DNA from 3 places in the Chitinimonas lacunae genome. Region 3 is predicted to be linked to each of the others. Evidence: predicted binding sites of a transcription regulator. Region 3 holds the regulator's gene; each other region holds the start of a gene.
What was found. Region 3 encodes FliA, which starts transcription of late flagellar genes. Its sites were predicted from a motif close to GCTAAAGNTNNNNNNNNNNCNGCCGATAAT; they were not measured.
Positions count from the first base shown of each region.

Region 1: the regulator FliA is predicted to act here: its motif matches at 1,711-1,740, upstream of flgM (flagellar biosynthesis anti-sigma factor FlgM).
Region 2: the regulator FliA is predicted to act here: its motif matches at 2,173-2,202, upstream of ACFOW7_RS19880 (flagellin N-terminal helical domain-containing protein).

Region 1 is NZ_JBHSBU010000001.1:1,881,707-1,885,859, forward strand. Features, by position in the region: gene ACFOW7_RS07650 (acetyl-CoA carboxylase carboxyltransferase subunit alpha) at 1-939, opposite strand, end outside; gene tilS (tRNA lysidine(34) synthetase TilS) at 1-2, opposite strand, end outside; gene fliW (flagellar assembly protein FliW) at 1,167-1,583, opposite strand; gene flgM (flagellar biosynthesis anti-sigma factor FlgM) at 1,795-2,106, shown strand; gene ACFOW7_RS07665 (flagella synthesis protein FlgN) at 2,110-2,589, shown strand; gene motD (flagellar motor protein MotD) at 2,706-3,497, opposite strand; gene ACFOW7_RS07675 (S49 family peptidase) at 3,535-4,153, opposite strand, start outside.
Region 2 is NZ_JBHSBU010000001.1:4,629,253-4,633,405, reverse strand. Features, by position in the region: gene ACFOW7_RS19885 (flagellar protein FlaG) at 1-372, opposite strand, end outside; gene ACFOW7_RS19880 (flagellin N-terminal helical domain-containing protein) at 453-2,030, opposite strand; gene ACFOW7_RS19875 (glycosyltransferase) at 2,415-4,153, opposite strand, start outside.
Region 3 is NZ_JBHSBU010000001.1:1,169,455-1,173,607, reverse strand. Features, by position in the region: gene ACFOW7_RS05135 (lysophospholipid acyltransferase family protein) at 209-952, opposite strand; gene ACFOW7_RS05130 (flagellar motor protein) at 972-1,712, opposite strand; gene ACFOW7_RS05125 (RNA polymerase sigma factor FliA) at 1,774-2,523, opposite strand; gene flgA (flagellar basal body P-ring formation chaperone FlgA) at 2,774-3,475, opposite strand; gene rmuC (DNA recombination protein RmuC) at 3,659-4,153, shown strand, end outside.

The DNA.
Region 1 (4,153 bases), 710 kb from region 3:
ATAGCCGAGCAGACGCTCGTAACGGGCTTCGAGCAAGGTATCGATCGGTTTGTCCTGGAGGTTTTTCAGCGCGTCTTGCAGGCTCTTGCGCAGCGTGGTCATCATGGCCTGCGGGTCGCGATGGGCACCGCCCAGCGGTTCCGGCACGACTTTGTCGATCAGCCCCAGGGTTTTGAGACGGGCGGCGGTAATACCCAGGGTTTCGGCGGCTTCGGGCGCCTTGTCGGCACTACGCCATAGAATCGAGGCACAACCTTCGGGCGAGATCACCGAATAGGTGGCGTATTGCAGCATCTGCACCACGTCGCCCACGGCAATCGCCAGCGCCCCACCCGAGCCGCCTTCACCGATCACCGTGACCACCACCGGCACCCGCAATTGGGTCATCTCAAACAGATTGCGGCCAATGGCCTCGCTCTGACCACGCTCTTCGGCGCCGACGCCGGGATAGGCACCCTGGGTATCGACCAGGGTCAGCACGGGGATACCGAACTTCTCGGCCAGCCGCATCAGGCGCAGTGCCTTGCGGTAGCCTTCTGGCTTGGGCATGCCGAAGTTGCGGTAGATCTTTTCCTTGGTATCACGCCCCTTCTGCTGGCCGATCACCATCACCGACTGGCCATTGAAACGGGCAAGGCCGCCAACGATGGCCGGGTCGTCAGCAAAAGTACGGTCGCCGTGCAGCTCTTCGAAATCGGTGAACAGTCCCTGGATGTAATCAAGTGTCAGCGGCCGCTGCGGATGCCGGGCGACTTGGGAAATCTGCCAAGGCGTGAGCTTGGCGTAGATGGTCTTGGTCAGCTCCTGGCTTTTTTTCTGGAGGTGGCCGATTTCGACCGAGATATCGACCGCCGTATCGTCCTGGACGAAGCGAAGCTCTTCGATCTTGCCTTCGAGTTCGGCAATGGGCTGTTCGAAATCGAGAAAGGTGGTTTTCATCGTGTGAAGCATCCGGCGCCGCGCCTAAGGGCGCTCAATCCACGGGGAATGCCGTCGGGTCCGGGGCGGCAAGCGCACGGGCCGGCGGGACGACGACATTCTTATAATTTGTCTGACAGGTCCAAGCCGGCTTCCCGGCAAAACCGCGCCATCATAGCGGAACGCCCGGGAACCACAAGATTGACAAGCCCGGACACCAAGCATGTGTCCGGGAGCGGCAGGGAAACCTACTCATTAGTAAAGACAATCTCGGCCCGCAGCCCGGCTTTCTGGAGCGCCAGCCGGCTAGCCACATTGAGCAGGATGGGAGACTGGGTATTGGCACGGATTTCACCGCCGCCGTCCTGACGGCTCAGCGTCAGTAACAGGGCGATATCGTTGGGATCGTTGACTTGAAGCAGCTCGGCTTCGGCATCGCTCAACACAATCTGATAGTTGACCCCGAGCATCCCCGCCTCGATCAGGCTGAATATCACATCAGGGTCATCAAGCGATTGCAGCCACCACACCTTGGGCTCGGGCACGTCTTCATGCAGCAGCTTGAACTGGTGACAATGTTCGAAGCCTGGCAATCCCTGCGGAAAGCAGATGGTGGTGCTGTCGTCGATATCGAGGGCACCAAAGCGCGGAGAAATGATATTCATCGTGTCGCTCGCGTCTTTTGTTCTATCGTCAAGTTGACCTGAATCTAGCCGAAATTCTTTGAGCAAGCCAAGGCAGAACCGTTGCCAGAGCAAGCGGGCGGATCAGGAAAAAATATTGTTAACCAGGTCTAAAGTTCCTTGCTCCGCGTCCGATAAGGCACGTAGGATACCTCCGGGGTTTCGCGAGGCTATGGGAAGTAGAGGCTAAATCATGAAAATCGACAACAGCGGCAAACCGCTTCTTACCGGTTTGACCCGCCCCACCGACAGCCGCACGACGACGCGTGCGGCCACCGGCGAGACCGCCGCGCCGGAACAACGCGGCGACAGCGTCGAGGTCAATGCCTTCAGCGCCAAACTACAAGCGATGGAAGCCAATCTCGCCAACACGCCGGTCATCGATGAAAACAAAGTGGCCGAAATCCGACAGGCAATCGCCGAAGGCCGCTTTACCATCCGCCCCGATGCCATCGCCGACAAGCTGATGGCCAGCGTCAAGGAACTGCTCTCCGACAAGGGGTAAGTTTTGGAATCGCTGCTATCCCAGGCATTCGCGGCGGAGCTTATTGAGCTCGATCGTTTTATCGCCGTGCTCGAACGCGAGCAGGCGGCCTTGATCGCCAACGATCTCGCCGATCTGATCGAGATTGCCAAACAGAAAGCCGAGCGTGCACAGACTCTGGAAATGCTCGCACGCGAACGCAAACGCCTGTTTGATCTGAACGGCGTAGCAATCGACGACAATGTCCCGCATGAAATGCTTGCCGTCACCCGACTGCCAGCAGCCGACTTCCCCGCCCTCGCGGCACAATGGCGCGACCTGCTACAGAAAGCCCGTCACGCCAGCGCCCTCAATCAGACCAACGGTCAACTGATCAATACCCGCCAGCAGCAGAACCAGCAGATGATCGCCCTGTTCCAGAACGAACGCGCCGGCAATCTCTCCTACGACGCCTACGGCCAGCCTCGCCTGAGCAGCTCGGGCCACTCTCTGGGCAAAGCCTGATTGCCTCCACCTAGACCACCCGCACAAGGCGGCGGTCAATTTATTTCATTTCTGTTTTAATTCGACAACATGTATTGCAAAGGATTTGCAGTTTTCTTTCCATTTCAAGAAGCTGGCTACTGCCCATCAGCTTCAGGTATCGGCAGGGTAGCCACTTCCTCCTTCGCATCCGACAGTATCTGGATCGCCACTCGCCGATTGCGCGCCCGGCCTTCCGAGCTGTCGTTGCCATCAAGCGGCCGGTTGTCGGCGTAACCGATGGCCACCAACCGACGCGCCCCGACCCCGGCACTCTCGAACAGGCGCACCACCGTCCCGGCCCGTGCTGCCGACAATTCCCAGTTGGAAGGAAACTGGACCGAGCGGATCGGCTGATTATCGGTATGCCCTTCGATCTGGATAAGATTCTCGGCAGCCGCGAGCTTGCGGGCGATGGTCAGCAGGGTCTCGCTCGACTTGGCGTCCAGCGTGGCCGATCCGGTGGGAAACAGCAGACTGGCATTGATCTCAATCGCAATCCCCCGTCGGCTCTCCGTCACCCTGACCTGTCCCTCCTCGATCAGCGAGGCCAGGGTCTTTTGCAGATCGCGCGCCATATCCTTCATTTTCTCGGCTTGCTGCTGCCGCTCCTGGGCCGCGCGATTATTGCGAAAAGGCAGATCGATCAGCTTGGGCTGGGCCGAGCCGGTCGGTGGGGTATTGGGTTGGATCAGGGTGGGACTGGTGGGTTGCTGCTTGTTGAAGGCCAGTACCAGGGAATCGGACAGTACCCGGTACTTGCCTTCGTTGACCTGGGAGATGGCGTACATCACCACAAAAAAAGCGAACAGCAGCGTGATGAAGTCGGCATAGGACACCAGCCAGCGTTCATGATTCTCGTGCTCTTCGTGCTTGGTCTTGCGCGCCATCGCCCTCTCCCTGGTCAGACGGGCCGTCTGCTTGAGCTTAGCGCATCTTGAGTTCGAAGGTGGTGCCCAGCTGCTCGCCTGCGGCAGTGCCAAGCGAGCGGGCAAAGCGGTCCACCAACGACTCGCGCGGCGTGAAATCGACCAGGTTTTCGGCCTTGATCACATCGCGTGCCACCGTATCGGCGCTCGCCAGACCATCGGTCAAGCCCAGCGCCACGCTCTTCTCGCCGCTCCAGATCAGACCGGAGAACAAGGTCTGGTCTTCCTTGAGCCGCTTGCCCCGGCCTTGCCGCACCACATCGATAAACTGCTGGTGGACTTCACCGAGCATGGTCTTGGCATATTGGACCTGCTCAGGATTCTGCGGAGAGAACGGATCGAGAAAGCCCTTGTTCTCGCCAGCAGTCAGCAATCGCCGCTCCACTCCGAGCTTGTCCATGGCGCTGGTAAAGCCGAAGCCGTCCATCAGCACACCGATCGAACCGACCAGGCTTGCCTTGTCGACGAAGATCTTATCAGCCGCCACGGCCACATAATAGCCACCCGAGGCGCAGATATCCTCGACCACCGCGTAGAGCGGCACATCGGGATGGAGCTTGCGCAGACGGCGGATTTCATCATTGATCTGGCCTGCCTGGACCGGACTGCCGCCCGGG
Region 2 (4,153 bases), 3.5 Mb from region 3:
TTCAATCAACATTCCTTGGAGCTTGTCGATGGCCTTGGCAATCGACAAAACCTCCTCAGATGGAATCTGGCGAATCACTTCCTTGGAATCGACGTCGACCAATTTGACAATGTTCATCTTGGTGTCTTCATCGACCGAAAACTGCAAGGAGCGATTGAACGAAGTCACCGTCTGGTTCAACTTCTCGACCGCCTTTTTGACATCGCCGGAATCTGCCGTGGCGCGAGACGCTTGAACCGCATCACTCGACACCTTGACCGCTTCAGCACTGACTTTGCTCGTTTCTGCTGCGGCGAGTTGGGCACGCTGTTGCGGCGCCGATTCGTTTTGCAGCGGAGGGGTCAACGCCGTATTTACCGATTGCACTTGCATGATGGCATCTCCTGGACAGATGCCCCGGCCGCCTGCCAGCAACCGGGGCAATGCTTAGACCTTAGTCAATCACTCGGAGATTATCCACGCAACAGGCTCAATACTTGGTTCGGCAGCGCATTGGCTTGAGCCAGCATCGCCGTACCTGCTTGTTGCAAGATCTGTGCCCGAGTCAGGTTGGCCGTTTCCTGGGCAAAGTCCGCATCGCGGATGCGCGACCGGGCGGAAGACAGGTTCTCGGAAGTGATCTTCAGATTCGAGATCGTCGCTTCGAACCGGCTTTGCAGTGCACCGAACTTGGCGCGTTGGTCGTTGACCAGGGTGAGTGCGTCATCAACCACCCGCAGTGCTTGCGAGGCCTTTTCCGCGGTCGAGATATCGAGATCCTGAACCGTCTTGAGAGAGCCTGCAAGAGTGGTATTAGCGGCCAGGGCTTCGTCGTCCACCACACCAGCAGCAAACTCGGCGGTCGTGGTCTTGATGGCGTAAGAACTCGACGAGTTGAGTACTACCTGACCACCGATCGTCATCACCCCGGCGGTCGTGGTCGCATCAAGCGAAGCCACCGTCGCAGTACCACTGGACAGGACATTGATCACACCTGCCGCACTACCGCCATCGGCCGCGATATTGATATTGGCGCCATCTTCCGCAGTCAGGGTGACACCGAACTGACCATCCTTGTCATACACCCGGGCCGAGATACCGGTCTTCGAGGACTGCTTGTTGAAAGCGTCGACCGCCTGCTGCAAGTCTTCCTTCTCGACCGTTCCGTCATTGTCGAGGTCAGTGACGTTGAACGACACCAGTTGGGCAGTGCTGTTGCGACCGATCACATGCAGGTTGTAGGCACCGCTACCGGCACTGTTGGTGGCCGTGCCACTGAACGACAGCGTGGTCTCGGTCCGGGCCGTGGCAGTCACGCCCACATTGGCGGCGTTGATCTTGTCGGCGATGGTCTTGGCCGAACCTGAGGTATCGACCGAGATCGTGGTGCCGTTGATCGAGAAATCGCCAGCCGTACTCACCACTGCACCCGAAGTGGTCAGGGTTTGCGCAGTCAGGGCAGAGGCGCCGCCAGTAAAGGTGCCGGATACCGAATTCGATACCGACGACGTGCCAGTCCCGTTACCCACACCCAGCTGATACGAACCGTACTGAGTAGTGCGGAAGTTGTTGGTGGTGGCCGTGATGGTCTGGTTAGCGTTGGCGCCAATCTGGAAGGTCGAGGAAGTGAAACTACCGTCGAACAGCTTCTGGCCGTTGAACTCTGTCGACAGCGAGAAGCGCTCCAGTTCGGAAACCAGCTGGTTTACTTCAGCATTCAGGGCGCTGCGGTCGGTTGCCGAGTTGGTGGCATTGCCCGACTGCACAGCCAGTTCACGCACACGCTGCAAAATATTGCCCATCTGCTGCAACGCGCCTTCGGCGGTCTGCGACAGCGAGACACCATCGTTGGCGTTGCGGCCGGCTTGGTCCATACCGCGGATCTGAGCCGAAAAGCGCTCGGAGATCGCGAGACCGGCGGCGTCGTCCTTGGCGCTGTTGATGCGCAGGCCCGAGGACAGGCGTTGCAGCGAAGTCGCCAGCGACGCCGACGAGGTGCCCAGGTTGCGTTGCGCATTGAGCGACTGAATATTTGTTTGGATGACTTGCATGATCTCGATCTCCGGTTTGGGTCAGGTCAGTCAGGCCGTTCCTGTACGCAGTCCTGAATCCTCTTGCTGTCTATATCGGCAGGTCGTCCGGGGACTTTAATGACTTTGTCGCTCACGCTACGGCCGTGCCAACCACGGATGCCTTATCGACCTCATGCCGGAATACTTTAGTCAAACTTGACAAAACACTGACATACAAAAATCATGCAAAGAGATTGCTATACATTTTGTCTTTTAAAAGCAAAAACAAAAAAGCCATACCCTTCTGGATATGGCTTCCCACTACGCAAACCGTCTGCTCAACTCCCAAGCAACAAGTACCAGATCAGGTGATAAGACAAAAAAATTCCAATTTATTGCTGAGCTTTGCCTGGTCTGAGCCGCTTAGTCGGGCAGCCAGGCCTTGAGCCAGCGGTCCAGGTTGTCCCCATCGAGCATCCAGTCTCGCCGTACCGCTTCGCGCAATTCATCGCCTTGCCGGGCCGCAGCGTCCAGATCGGCCAGATGGGCGCGGATCGCCTCCATCCAATCCTTGTATTTGTTCTTGACCAGCGTCACGGGCAGACCACAGCGATAGGGGGCGATATCGGTAGCGATCACCGGGTAGCCGTTGATCCCATACTCAAGCAGCCGCAGATTGCTCTTGCACAGATTAAAGGTATTGATCTCGAGCGGAGCCAGCGCGAGATCCAAGTCGAGGGCGGCAAGTTTTGCCGGATAGTCGCCGGTCGGGACACCTGCATGATATTCGGCCACGAACGGCTCGATCTCCTTGGGCATCATGCCAAAGAACACCCAATCGACTTCGGGGGCCAAGTCGCGCACCACTTCGACGATCAGCGCCAGGTCGCCGCTATGGCCGATACCGCCGGCCCAGCCCACGCGCGGACGCGGGCCGACTCGGCGGCGCGGGGTGGCTTGCCACCAGTCGGGATGCAGATAGTTGTGCACCACGCGCAGATTCGGATGGAAGCCTTCTAGCGCCTCGGCAAGCGGCTCGGTCGATACCACAAAGCGATCGACATAGCCCAGGGCCTTGCGCAGCGATTTGACCAGATCCTTGGGCATATGCTCGCGGTGCACGCTCTTGACCGGCAGATTGGGCAGGTAGTCGTCCAGCTCATACACCATAAAGGCGCCCGAATAGTCGCGATAGCGTGCCATCGCTTCGAGCTGGACCGGGGTGAGCTGGCGCTGCAACACGATGGCGTCGGCCTTGATCCTGGCAATCTCGGCCGGCAGCATGAACAGCTCGTAGCTCGGCTGCACCAGTGCGCGCCCGGTCTCCAGCAGCCGTTCGCCCGGCGCCAGAATGCGGTAGTGACCGCAACCGGTCTGGTCGGCCGGATGGACCAGAATGCTCGGCGCCGGCTGCCAATCGACAAAGCGCCGGGTCAGCACCGGGTTGGTCTCGATGGCGCAGTCGCGCTGGCGCAGGCTCAGATTCGGGTTGTAGGCCGGATCGCGTACCAGTTGCGGCAGCCACTTACGATAGAAGGCGCGCTGTTCGCCGGCAAAGCGCGCCTGCCGCGCCTCGTCGGGCCGGCCTTCCACCGCGTTGCGCTGGCTGGCCGAGCCTTCGTGCAGCAAGGTGGCGTAAGGAGTCCAGACGATCCGGTAGCCACGCTCGCGTACCTTGAGGCATAGATCGACGTCGTTGTACGACACCTTGAAGTCCGACTCGTCGAGCCCGCCGACCTCCTCGTAGATCGATTTACGGATCATCAGGCAAGCCGCCGTCACGGCTGAATACTCCTGGTCGACCTGTAGCCGTCCCATATAGCCCGGCTCGCGCAGCGAAGCGCCCAGGAAAGGATGTTCGGCCGGGCCGAGCATGCCCAGCACCACGCCGGCGTGCTGGACCCGGCCATCGGGGAACAGCAGCTTGGCACCGACGATGCCGACTTCGGGTCGCTGGGCATGGTTGAGCAGTGCTTCGATCCAGTCGTTCTGGACCACGGCGGTATCGTTGTTGAGCAAAAGCAGATAGTCGCCCTGGGCATGCCGGGCGGCCAGATTGTTCATGGCCGAAAAGTTGAACGGATGCGGGTAGCGCAGCACGCGCAGCCGCTCCTCCCCCATCGCCTCGATGCCATCGAGGAAAGCCCGCGCTTCGGGTGTCT
Region 3 (4,153 bases):
TGTTATATAGGCTGCCAGCAATAGAAATAAATAATATTTTATGCTGATTCCTGTCCTGGATCCTTGCCGACAATCCGGCGTTGGCGCGTCCGGACCTTGAAACACCGGCGTCTAAGCCTCAGCCAGACTTGGCGGCGACGCCCGGTGAAACGGACATGCTGTAACCGCATCCACCTCATTGCCTCGCGCGCAGGAAGCAAGCTACCCATCAATCGAGAAAGCGCGCCTGCCATTGCAAATACAGCCGGTAGCAGTGTTCCTTGAGTGCCTCGGCCGAATCGAAATGGCGCGGGTCGATCGGGTCGAACAGATGGTAGTCCGCCCGCGGGTTGCTGATGGTGGCGATTTCCCAGATTTTGCGCAGCAGATGCTGGTCGCCCCATTCGAAATCGGCCTGGGCCTGGTAGTGCAGAAAGACTGGCAAAATCGGCACCCCGGTCTCGAAGCTTGCGACGAAGGCGCCGTTGAAAAAGCGGCCGGACAGACGACGGCCTTTGCAGCCGCCTTCGGGGTAGAGGGCGATATTGTCGCCCCGGCACAGCGCCTCGATCAGCGCGAGCGTGGCGGTCTTGCGTGATTCGGCCGATTCGCGCCGTACATAGAGCGTATCGGCGGCGGTGGCGATCCGACCGACCAGCCACCAGTCGGCCACTTCGGCCTTGGCCAGCGAGCGGGCGTCAAACAGGGCCGGGATGCCCAAATCTTCGAAGGCCGAGGGATGATTGGCGATCAGCACATATTGCTGCGGCAGCGGCCGGCGCAGGTGCTGGTGCAGGCGCAGCTCGACCCCGAGCGCCCGGATAAAGGCGCGGCACCAGGCCCGAAACAGCGGGCGGTAGAAACGGCGCAGCCATGGAGCGGGCAGCGGGGCCAGCGCCACCATCAGCAGGCTGGCGGCAGCAAGGTCGAGCAGGGCCAATAAGCGCCACAACAGCCGCAGCAGGAAGATCATGGCGGTTTCGAATCAGGGTTCAAATCAAGAAGCCACGCAGCTTGCTGTCGATAATGCGCGGATTTTCGCCGTGGGCGATGCCAAACAGCCCTTCGACCACCAGTTCACGACGTTTTACCTCACGGCCGATAATCGATTTGAGCTTGTTGCCGATCGGCAGAAAGAACAGATTGGCCGAGCCGACCCCATAAATGGTGGCCACAAAAGCGACCGCGATGCCGCTGCCGAGCTTGGCCGGGTCGGACAGGTTCTCCATCACATGAATCAGCCCCATGACCGCGCCCAGAATACCGATGGTCGGGGCATAGCCGCCCGCTGCTTCCCAGATTTTGGCAGCGGCGCGGCAGTTTTCTTCGTAGACGTCGATTTCCAGTTCCATCGTGTGACGGATCGCCTCGGGCTCGGCACCATCGACCAGCATCTGCAAGGCACGCTTGACGAACGGGTCCTTCTCCGCTTGCATCGGCCCTTCGAGCGCCAGCAGGCCGCCACGGCGGGCGGTATTGCTCCAGGCCAGGATCTGCTTGACCCAGCCTTCGAGGTTCTGCTCGGGCGGCTGGAGAATCCATCTGAACATCTTGACGCCCGCCTTGAAGTGGGCAGCGCTGCTCTGCAATAGCACCGCCCCCATGGTGCCGCCGATCACGATGAAAAAGGCGGTGATCTGCAAGAGCGAACGGATGCGTCCCCCCTCGAGTATCTGGCCGCCAATGATGGCCAGCAGGCCGATAAAAATGCCGATCAGGCTGAGTTTGTCCATGCGGCGTGGATCATGCTGTCAGGAAGTTTTTTATACCGAACCCGGTGGGCGGGCTGCTCGATTAGCGGTTTTGGGTCCAGTCGCTGAGTTTGGCGCGCAGTCGGGCAATGGCCTGGCTGTGCAACTGGCAGACCCGTGATTCCGACACGCCAAGTACGGCGCCGATCTCCTTGAGGTTCAGCTCTTCGTTGTAATAGAGCGCCATCACCATTTTTTCGCGTTCGGGCAGATGTTCGATCGAATGGACCAGGGTGCGACGGAAGGCGTCTTCGTCCAGATCGTTGAGCGGGTCGGATTTGAAATCGGCCGCCAGACCATCGAGCGCATCGCGCTGGCCTTCGTCGTTGTCGAAATCCTCGTAGTAGATCAGTTGATGGCCACGGGCGTCGGCCAGCAGGGTCTGGTATTCGGCCAGCGGCAGGTTCATGGCCTGAGCCATTTCGATTTCGTTCGGGGCGCGACCCAACTGGTGTTCCAGCTTGACCAGGGCGCGTTCGATATCGCGCATCGATTTGCGGATATGCCGGGGCAGCCAGTCGGCCTCGCGCAGCTCGTCGAGCATGGCGCCACGGATGCGCTGGCTTGCATAGGTCTCGAACTGGGCACCGGCGGCCGGATCGAAATTGCGCGCGGCCTCCATCAAGCCGATCAGGCCGGCCTGGATCAGGTCATCGACTTCGACGCTGGCGGGCAACTTGGCGATCATATGGTAGGCCAGCCGCTTGACCAGCGGGGCATGGGTACGCACGCGCTCTTCCACCGGATCGGTGGCGTTCTGCCGATACATGCCAAGGGCGCGCGGAGAAGGCATCGTTTGCGGTACGGGAAGAAGATGTTGTCTTAAGTTTATGCACCAGCATGGCGGGTTTGACCAGCTCGGCACGGCAGACCTGAGAATGCCCGAGCGGGTGTGGGGAAAAGCATTGAAGCCGAATGTTTATATTTCTATAAATATTCAGCTTCTTGTCTTGCAGAGGGTTGGCAGAAATGTTTCCAGCTAGGGGAATTCCCGGCTCCACAAAAAAACCGGTGCAGGGACTGGGTAAGGGAATCTCGGAATGTCAGTATTTGATCTCGACCGAACCGTCGGCGCGGGCAATCCCTTGCACGACGGCACCCGAATTCATCCGCACGCTGACCTGCTGGCCTTCGGCGGCATTGGCCAGGGCGCGGCCCTCGGTGGCGACCTCGAAGCCGCTGCCATGGGCGATGACCCGGACAAAGTCATTGGCCCGTACCGCAAACGAGGCGCGCAGCATCTCGGCCCGCAGCGGCGCGCCGGCCGGGGCGCCGCCCACCAGATTGCGGCCGATGGCCTGGGCCGGGTCGGCAATCACATTGCCGCTGATCTGGCTCAGATCGCCGCTGCGTTTTTCGAGGTCGGCGGCGCTGATTTCATGACCGGCCGGCAGCGGCCGGGCCGTTACCCAGTATTCGCTCTGGATCGAGACCGCCACCGGTACGCTGACCGTCCAGCGTGCGCCCTTGACGCAGCGCACGCTGACGCTGGTATTGCCAAGCAGACGGCTGCCCTTGGGCAATTGTGGGTCGAGCTGGGCGCAGGCGGCCAGCTGGAGCCGGTTGTCGAGCCGGCCGAGCTGGAAACTGGCACGTTCGCCATAGCTGGCGAGCTGGGCCTGGACAAATTGACGGACAACCTCGTTGATCGCTTCAAGACTCTGCCGTTCGGCAGCCTGGCCGGGCAGCGCCAGCAAGGTGGCGAGCAGGCTGCAACAAAGGGCGGGAACACATCGACGCGACATAGGCTGACAGTATGAATATGACGTTGGGCTGGGAGTTTGACGAGCCAGCCGTGGCTTGGCAAGTCTGTCGGGGATGTTTTCACCTTAGCGGCGGCGACCGGCGAAAGCAACGCCAGGCGGCGATTGGGCGCAGCCCGGCAATCGGGGTATGATCGGCGCTTTTGCGCCGTCTGGAATCTCCCCATGCTGGAAGCCTTGTTTGCCATCGTCGCGCTGACCGTGCTGCTCGCCGGCGCCATTGTGATCTTCCGCCTCAATCTGGTGGTCGAGACCCAGCGCGCCAGTGTCGAGGTACTGACCGCCTTGCTCGAAGAGAAGCATCGCGCCGTGTTGCAGGACCTACACGGTGGCCTGCACCGTCAGGCCGAGGCGCTGTCGAACGGTTTCTCCGATCAGGGCGAGCGGCTGCGCGACAGCCTGACCGAGTCGGCCGACCGGCTGCGCGACGGCGTGGGCCAGGCATTCGACCGGCTGCGCGATTCGGTCAGCCGCGACCTCAAGGACACCCGTCTCGGGCTCGAACAGCTGCGCTCGGCCCAGACCGAGTCGCTCCAGGCCGCCCAGATCGCCCAATCGGGCTCGCTCCAGGCGCTGCAACTGACCCAGGCCCAGGCGCTGTCCGACAGCCGCGAGGCGATGTCCAAGCAACTGGCCGAAATCTCGGCCGCTGTACAGCAA